One region of the Bradyrhizobium sp. FW305-F6 genome, then DNA from elsewhere that is predicted to be linked to it. Evidence: predicted binding sites of a transcription regulator. Region 1 holds the regulator's gene; the other holds the start of a gene.

Region 1 (4,397 bases):
CGGGATCGCGCCGCTGATCGCGGCGAGCCTCGGCATCATCGTGATGGGGCTGTTGCGAACGCCCCTGCGCTGGTGCGGTGCCCTGGTGCTGCTGGTGTCCATCGCCTGGGGCTTGTCGGTTCGGCAGCCAGACGTCCTGATTGCCGGGGACGGTGCCAGCGTCGCCGTGCGGGGCAGGGACGGCCGACTGCATGTGATCCGCGCGAGCAAGGACAGCTTCCTGCTCAAGCAGTGGCTGGCGGCCGATGCCGATCCGCGCGATGCCGGCAGCACCTCGTTGGCCGACGGTGTGTCGTGTGACGAGGCCGGCTGCGTGACGCCGCTCGCGGACGGACGGCTGGTCGCGCTGTCCCTGCGCATCGACGCGCTGGCCGACGATTGCAGCCGCGCGGCGCTGGTGGTGACGGCGCGTCCCGCGCCGCCCGATTGCGCGGCGATGGTCGTCGACAGGCCGCGTCTTGCGAGCCAAGGCGCGCTGGCGTTGACGCAGCGTGGCGACGGCTTTGCCGTTCAGGCGGTGAGGGCGAGAGGCGCCAGTCGCCCCTGGCTGCCGGCAGGCGCCGGCGAAGGCGATTTCGACGGCAACCTTGCGCCGAGGACGGTCGCGCCGCGCAGCCGGGATGCAACGCCATCGGAGACCGACTTGCAGGCTGACGATTGAGGATCGATGCGGGGCGGCGGTCCGGCGAGACTGCGCAGGACGCAAACCATACCATCTCGCCGGCCTCGGCCGGCGATGGCATTTCAACTTCCGGCCCTCGACCGATCCGCCGGGGGCCTCGACCGATCAGCCGATCGGCTGGCGTGCGATCGGGGACCGCGTGTCGGCGACGATCTGCGGCTTGTGCTCGCGTTCGCCCACCGCCTGGGTCACTGGCAGTTGCAGCACGGTTGCGCGCTGGCCTTCGACGAGCTGTGTCACCAGCACGTATCTGCCGTCGGGGAATTCGATCGCATCGTGATGCCGATCGGGAATGTGCGGGTCGATCTTGCCGAACTTGCCGACGCGTGAGTTGACGGTGCGCGTCCAGATCCAGCGATTGTCGTAGCGGACGTTGTCGGCGAAGGCGAGCTCCGTTCCCGGCAGCAGGCAGACCGCGACGGAGAGATCGGCTGCGGAGGCGAAGCCGCGCGTCGAGGTGCCGCGGAAGGTTGTCGTGACGATCGTCTCGCCGACTTCGGCGGGGCGTGTCGCGACGGCATGCAGGCTATAGTCACACATCGGGTGCTCCTCATGCGAAGATGGCGACCCGCGTCTCTTCGAGGCGCAGGCCTCTCTCAGAGTGAGCCTGCGACGCTCTGCTTGGTTATGGGCAAATCTGCGGCTCGCGTCCGCAGCACGCGATCACATTATCTTTCTCGGCGCGATTAGGAACAAACTGCGCGTCGATGCATTCGGCAGCGCGGATCAGCGACGGCCGGCATCAACTCGGATGGTTGGCGCGAAATGACTGCACGCCTGCGCTTGCGAACCAGGAAGTCGCGCAGAAGGAGGGGCCGGACAGTCAGCGCAGAACCAGAGGGACCATCCAGCCGAAGCGGACGAAGCGTCCGCTCCAATCTTGGAGCGAGGGTGCCGGTCGAAAGCGCGCGGCGTGCTCGATAAGCTCAGTACTTTCGATAGAGCCCGATCAGCTTGCCCTGAATCTTCACGCGGTTCGGCGGCAGGATGCGCACCTCGTAGGCGGCATTGGCAGGCTCGAGCGCGATCGAGGCGCCGCGGCGGCGGAAGCGCTTGAGCGTGGCCTCCTCGTCGTCGATCAGCGCGACCACGATGTCGCCGGTATCGGCGCTCTCGTTGCGCTGGATCAGCGCCATGTCGCCGTCGAGGATGCCGGCCTCGACCATCGAATCGCCGCGCACCTCGAGCGCATAATGCTCGCCCGAGCCGAGCATGTCGGGCGGCACGCTGATGGTGTGGCTGCGGGTCTGCAACGCCTCGATGGGCGTGCCGGCCGCGATGCGACCCATCACCGGCACCGCTACGGGCCGTTCACCCTCGTCCGCGGGCGGGCTGGAGCTCGCGCGCACCTTGCCGAGATTGCCCTCGATGACGCTCGGGGTGAAGCCGCGGCGATTGCCGGCGGCGGCCTGGAGCTCGGGCAGCTTGATCACCTCGATGGCACGGGCGCGGTTGGGGAGGCGGCGGATGAAGCCGCGCTCCTCGAGCGCCGTGATCAGGCGATGAATGCCCGACTTCGAGCGCAGGTCGAGCGCATCCTTCATCTCGTCGAAGGACGGCGGCACGCCGCTTTCCTTCAGACGCTCGCTGATGAACCGCAGAAGCTCGTATTGTTTGCGCGTCAACATCTCGACCTAAGTCCCCCGGTTGATGTCGTTCGATTCCGAGACGATGAATTCGGCAATAAGCCGCTACATCCTCGAAACAAATCATGAACGGACCCTATATGTTCGATATGTGTTCCGCAACTGCTTAATTTACGGTGAACGGGGCGAGGCTCGCGGAATACGTGCGGGCCCGGAGCTCAGACCGGAAGCCGCAGCACCTCGCAAGGCGTGCCGGCCTCAGCCTTCGGCGCGAATGGTGCGCGCACGAGAAGTACCTGTGCCGCAGCGAGATTCGCAAGCAGCGAAGAGTCCTGATGATTGACGGGGACGGCGACGGGTGTGCCGTCCTCGCGCAGCTCCAGGCGTGCGCGCAGGTAATCCTCGCGCTGGTCGTTGGCACCGAGGTCGCGGCCCAGCACGGCGCGCTCTCTTTGATGACGAATGTTGGAGCGGCCCGACAGCGCACGAATCAGCGGCACCATGAACAGGAAGGCGCACACGTAGGATGAGACGGGATTGCCCGGCAGGCCGATCACGCGCATGGCGTCGAGCCGTCCGTGCATCATCGGCTTGCCCGGCCGAATCGCGATCTTCCAGAACGCCATCGCGATGCCTTCGTCTCTCAGCGCCTGCTGGACCAGGTCGTGGTCGCCGACCGACGCACCGCCGGTCGTGACCAGGATGTCGGCACCGCGCTCGCGGGCCCGGCGGATGCCCGCGGACGTGGATTCCAGCGTGTCGGCGGCAATGCCGAGGTCGATGGTCTCGGCGCCCTCGCTGCGCGCCAGCGCATGCAGGGCATAGCCGTTGGAATAGACGATCTGGCCGGGTCCCGGCCTGGTGCCGGGCGTCACGAGTTCGTCTCCGGTGGCGAGGATCGCGACCTTCGGACGACGGCAGACGGCAAGGTGCGGGTGGTTCATTGCGGCGGCGAGCGCGAGATCGCGCTCGGTGAGACGAGTTCCCTTGCGCAGCAGCACGTCGCCTTCAGCAAAGTCGACGCCGGCGGGGCGGATGTGCCTCCCGGGAATCGCGGCCTCCTTGATCGTGACGCCGCTGCCGTCCGCGACGGTGTCCTCCTGGATCACCACCGCGTCGGCGCCGTCGGGAATGACGCCCCCGGTGAAGATTCGCACGGCTTCGCCGGGGCCGACTGTTCCGGCGAACGGACGGCCGGCTGCGACCTCGCCGGTCACATTAAGCCTGGAATTGATCGTGGCTGCGTCGGCCGCGCGCACCGCGTAGCCGTCCATCGCCGACATCGCTTCGGGCGGTTGCGTGCGCCGCGCCGCGAGGTCGCGCGCGAGCACGCGATGGTAGGCCTGGTCGAGGGCAACCGTCTCTTCGGCCAGCGGCTCGGCATCGGCCAGCACCGCCGCGAGCGCGTCAGAAACCGGCATCAAGGCCACGGGTGAACTCCTGCTGAGCACATCGGCTATGGGGCCGCAGTGTTCTAGCCGAGGAGGCGCGTGAGGCAAAGCCGCCCGCGGAATGTCGTGCGTGATCTCGCTCGTGTGGAATGCAGCTCACGTCCGTCGCGGCAGGATCCGGCAGGCGAGAAAGACCGGCACGAGGATCGCCATGACGAGGACAAGAAGGACGAGCGCCACGGCCGGCATCGGTCAACTCCCGCTCCGCCGGTCCCGCTCGACGTCCGGCGCCCTGGGGCCTTGATCCTTGTCGGGCAGCGGATCGGCCTGGGATTTCAGGTCGGCCGCCTTGCTGATGAGCTTGGCAGATAGGTCCGAATCCGAGGTGGTTCTGGCGAATTCAAGCAGGAGAGAGGCTTGCTTTGTAAGGTAGGTTTTGCCCAGCACGTCGTCAGTCCAATGTAGAAGTCCCCAACGGATTCATGAGTCCGAAGGGTGGTATTCCGTTCCGGGAACTCTGTGTAAAAATGCACAAAGCGATTGGGTTCCACATCGCGACGTAATTTAGTCGCGGAAAAGAGGGTTCTCCGGCTCTTGCGTCGCCTTAGATGCCCAAGGCCTTCAGTGCGTTCCCGACATCGCGCGGCGAGGTGACATGCACCGCCATCAAGCCACGCGCCCGGGCCCCCTCGATGTTCTCGGCGAGGTCATCGAAGAATACGATGCGCTCCGCCGGCA
Region 2 (4,397 bases), 2.0 Mb from region 1:
AGCTTGCGCCCTATTCGCTTGGGGACCAGATCAGATTGGCCGGTCCCGAAGTCCAGTTGCAGCCGACGACCGCGCAGACACTGGCGCTCGCACTGCACGAGCTCTTCACCAATTCGGCAAAGTATGGCGCGCTCTCGACCCGATCGGGGCGGCTCGCGATCGATTGGCGCGTCGAGAGCGAGTTGCTCACGCTGAGTTGGGAGGAATCCGGCGGTCCACTGGTCAAGGCACCCAAAACCCGCGGCTTCGGCACGCGAAGCTTGCTGGCGAGCGTCGAGTCCCAGCTTGGCGGGCAGGCGCTGTTCAATTGGCGAGCCGAGGGCTTGTTGTGCCGGCTGGAAGTGCCGTTGACACGCAAGACGGCGACGAGTGCACTCGGCAAGTTCGACACGGCAGGTGCCGCCGAATTGCAACGCGCATCCGGTTGACCGGACGCCGCGCCCGTCATGCGCTGAGCCGCACGTGGTCGCGCGCGACGCGCCCTTCGAGCCAGGCTTCCGTTCGCGCCAGATCGCGCAGCGCCCGGGCGTAACGGCGAGCCGCGCTCCGCTCCGCGCCGCGCGGGAGCTTGCGTGCCTTGCGCAGGATGTCCGCCGCTGCGTTGCGATAGGCCAGCGAGCGGTAAAGAAAGACGACCTTACCCATATCGATGTTCCCCTTTCGATCGGCCTCATCTTCGCAAGCCCGGCATGAACGCCGGATGAAGCGGGTGACGATAATTCCTTGAACCGAGGAACCATGAAATCACGGGCGTGTTTGCATGCCAGTTCGGGATGCCGTCCCATGCGCTCCAAGAAATCGTCTGAACTGGTCTCTGCCTGCGGGCTCCTCAAGCTGATGACGCATGCAATGATGGGCGCTGCTCTCGGCCTCACCTTCAGCCTCACGCTCGTCCTGTCCAATCCGGCCGTGGCCGACCTGCTGAATAACGGCGGAAGCCAAGCCGCTGTTGTGGTCACTCTCACTCTGGTGACAACATTTGCGGTCGGAGCGACGCTCACCGGCATCGTGTTCATTCTTGCGGAGGACAAGCAATCTTGAAGCGTGCGTGACCGGCGATAGATGCTTTCTTCCGGAACTCCCGCGACCAGCATCGGTTGGCTGCCTGCGTCAATTTAACTCAGGGAGTTCCTGTATGAAGACCACCAAGCTCGCGCTCGCCGTCGTGGTGGCGGCCGGTCTCGCCGCCGCGCCGTTCGCCGCCCAGGCCAAGTCGAACAAGGCCAAGCATGGATCCTCGACGTCGTCGTCGCAGACCACGGGCGCCAGCACCAAGGCTCCGAAGGGCGCTGATCCTTCCGGCCAAGGCGGCTCCGGCCCCGGCTCCGATCAGGGCGGTACCATGACGAACAAAGGCGGCATGACCAACACCAAATAGGTGCTTACTGTGATCGCGAAGGGCTCCGCCATTGCGGAGCCTTTCGCTTTGACTCGCTCCGCCGCCGTCAGCGGCCGACTATCTTTATGGTCCGAAGACGCACCCTGTGGCGGACGTCTGGTAGAGCGTGGCTACCGCCGGCCGCCTTCCATTCGCCGATCAGGAGGTTGATTCTCCGGCGCAGATCCATCTGCGCCAGGGCCTTATCCGTGCAGTCGCAGCCGCGATCGACGAGCTCGCGCACCGACGCCTCGACGTCGGCCATCTCAAGCCTCAAGGCTCTGATTTTACGTCGTATTTCATTAATTCTGTTGTCCATGGCTTGTTAGAACAAAATAAGAACATATAGTCAAGTCGTATTCTGAGCTGGAGGAGCGGCATGCAAGTTCATGGCAAACGAGTTCATGGGAAAGACGACGCCAGGGTTTTCTTGAGCGAGCAGATGACGCGGGCGCAGGGTCTCAAGCTGAAGCGTCTGAGCCAGGAGGCCTATCAGCCCGCCCAATTTGCACGTGACCTGTCCTTCACCGAGGCCGCACAGCGCATCCAGGCCCTCGAAGCGGAGATCGCGTTGGCGAATTCGTTCTAGTCTGCGTCATCTAAGGGAACGCAGGCTCTCCCGGAACCATGGCTGTGCCCAGTGGTTTTTCTCGCCCTAGGGAGAACATGCATGGCACGCAAGGCAAAGAAACGACGCTACTCGCGCAGTTCGGGCAACGAGGTCGCAAGCGAGATGCGGCGCTACAAGAAGGGCACCGCGAAGAGCGGCCGTGGCGGGCGCGGCGGCCGCGTCAAGAGCCGCAAGCAGGCGATCGCGATCGGACTGTCGAAGGCCCGCAAGAAGGGCAAGAAGGTCCCGAAGAAGGCTACGAAGCGGAAGAGCGCCAAGAAGACGACGAAGAAGACGTCCAAGAAAAGCTCCAAGACGTCGTCGAAGAAGTCGTCGAAACGCAAATCAAGCAAGCGCTGACGTTGGCGTATCTCAGATCATGCTGCCCGGCATGAAGCAGCGGATGGAAATCCCGAACGCAGTCTTCACCGGCCACACCATGGTGCGGCCGGCCCGGTTCGGCTCGGTAATGACGGCTTCGTCCGGCACGTCGATCCACTGTCCGTCGAGACGCACGCGGTAGTGCCCGTTGTGGGACTCCCAGTCGGGATCGGCAACGGCGAAACCATCCGCATCCGAGCAGCACGGACCGAGATGGCTGCGCAGGCTGTCGAACCACGGCTTCAGGGGAGAATTCGCGTAGCGGCCGTCGTCGCGCCCGAGCACGTTTCCACCTGCGAGTATCAATGGCGCCGCAAGCAGCGCACTTCTCAGCGAGAGCTTCAATCGATCCATGGCGGCACCGATCAGATGTGAACCACCGGCAAGTTCCACAAAGCGCCGGCACGTTCGAAGTTCCACGCTTGCAACCCGTCTCCGCAGCCACGTCGCCGCGAAGTCCGAGTGCACTGTTAGAGTGTGATCGGCGATAGCGGCTTTTTCGGACGGTCCATGGTCATCGCCCCTGCCGTTAACGAGAATGTTATCGCGGCTCGTGGGAGTTTCCGCGACCACGAAAAAGGCGGCCCGAGGGCCGCCTTTCAGATTTGCGCAGCCGTGGCTCGCGCTAGGCGAGCGGCACCGCGACAAACCGGGTGGCGTCAGCGCTTTTGACCTGCAGCAACACGCTCCGCTTGCCAGACGATTTGGCCTGCGCCAGTTCCGAGCGCACCTCGCCGACATTGCTGACGGCCTTGCCACCGACATTGAGGATGACGTCGCCGGTCTGGATACCGCGTTGCGCGGCCGGCCCTTGCGGATCGACCTCCGTCACGACGACGCCCTTCGGGCCCGCGCCCTGGACGTCACCGGCCGGCGCCAGGCTGAGGCCCAGGCGCGGCGTGCCTGCATTCGGCTGTCTGCTGCCTTCGTCAGCATTGCCATTTCCCTTCGCCTGGCGGTCGTTGGGAAGCTCGCCCAACGCCACGGTCAGCGTCTTGCTGTCGCCCTTGCGGAAGACATCGATCTTCACGGACGCGCCGGGCGCCAAGGTGGCGATGGTTCGGGCGAGATCGCGGGAGTCCTTGATGGTGGTGCCGTTGACGGCCGTGATGACGTCGCCTGCCTCGATGCCGGCCTTCGCCGCCGGGCTGCCATCCTGCGGACTGTCGACGATCGCGCCACGCGCCTCCTTGAGGCCGAGGCTGTCGGCGATATCCGAGGTCACGGGCTGCACCTGCACGCCGAGCCAGCCCCTTGTGACCACGCCCTTGTCCTTCAACTGCGCGACGACGAGCTTGGCGGTCGAGGCCGGGATGTCAAAACCGATGCCGACCGAGCCGCCCGAGGGCGAGAAGATCGCGGTGTTCACGCCGATCACATTGCCGTTCATGTCGAAGGCCGGACCGCCCGAATTGCCCTTGTTGATCGGCGCATCGATCTGGATGTAGTCGTCATAGGGACCATTGCCGATATCGCGGCCGCTGGCCGAGACGATGCCCGCGGTCACGGTGCCGCCGAGCCCGAAGGGATTGCCGACCGCGACCACCCAGTCGCCGATGCGCGGCTTCTGGTCGGAGAATTTGACGAAGGGAAAGTCCTTCTTGCCGTCGACCTTGATCAGCGCCAGGTCGGTCTTCGGATCGGTGCCGACGACCTTCGCAGTGTAGCTCGTGCCGTCATCCATGGTCACCTGCACGGACTCGGCGTGGTCGACGACGTGGTTGTTGGTCACGGCATAGCCGTCGGCGGAGATGAAGAAGCCTGAACCCTCGCCGGTGATCATCTGATGGCGCTGGCGCGGCATGCCGTTCGCCCCGCCAGGGAAGCGGAAGCCGAACTGTCGCGAGAACTGGTCGAGCGGGGAGTCCTCGTCCGAATCCATACGGTTCTGCTGCAGCATCGCCGTCTTGTCGCTGGTTCGGTCGATCTTCACGCGTACCGAGATCACTGCTGGTTTGACCTTGCTGACGAGATCGCCGAAGCCGGGCGGCGTCGCGGCGGTTTCCGCGGCCTGGGCCGGCGCGATGA

What was found. The regulator LexA, encoded in region 1, represses DNA repair genes until DNA is damaged. The targets are predictions, from matches to a motif close to TGTTCNNNNTGTGTTCNG.
Region 2: the regulator LexA is predicted to act here: its motif matches at 1,705-1,722, upstream of AC3WLX_RS09985 (DUF3072 domain-containing protein).

Annotation. Positions count from the first base shown of each region.
Region 1 covers NZ_JBYSYD010000001.1:23,044-27,440, forward strand. Annotated here, with positions in the region: gene AC3WLX_RS00110 (ComEC/Rec2 family competence protein) at 1-661, shown strand, start outside; gene AC3WLX_RS00115 (hypothetical protein) at 788-1,222, opposite strand; gene lexA (transcriptional repressor LexA) at 1,609-2,310, opposite strand; gene AC3WLX_RS00125 (molybdopterin molybdotransferase MoeA) at 2,487-3,698, opposite strand; gene AC3WLX_RS00130 (hypothetical protein) at 3,912-4,106, opposite strand; gene AC3WLX_RS00135 (HAD family hydrolase) at 4,264-4,397, opposite strand, start outside.
Region 2 covers NZ_JBYSYD010000001.1:2,069,537-2,073,933, forward strand. Annotated here, with positions in the region: gene AC3WLX_RS09960 (HWE histidine kinase domain-containing protein) at 1-428, shown strand, start outside; gene AC3WLX_RS09965 (hypothetical protein) at 445-645, opposite strand; gene AC3WLX_RS09970 (hypothetical protein) at 784-1,041, shown strand; gene AC3WLX_RS09975 (hypothetical protein) at 1,136-1,378, shown strand; gene AC3WLX_RS09980 (hypothetical protein) at 1,446-1,643, opposite strand; gene AC3WLX_RS09985 (DUF3072 domain-containing protein) at 1,821-1,967, shown strand; gene AC3WLX_RS09990 (DUF6496 domain-containing protein) at 2,049-2,348, shown strand; gene AC3WLX_RS09995 (hypothetical protein) at 2,361-2,723, opposite strand; gene AC3WLX_RS10000 (Do family serine endopeptidase) at 2,995-4,397, opposite strand, start outside.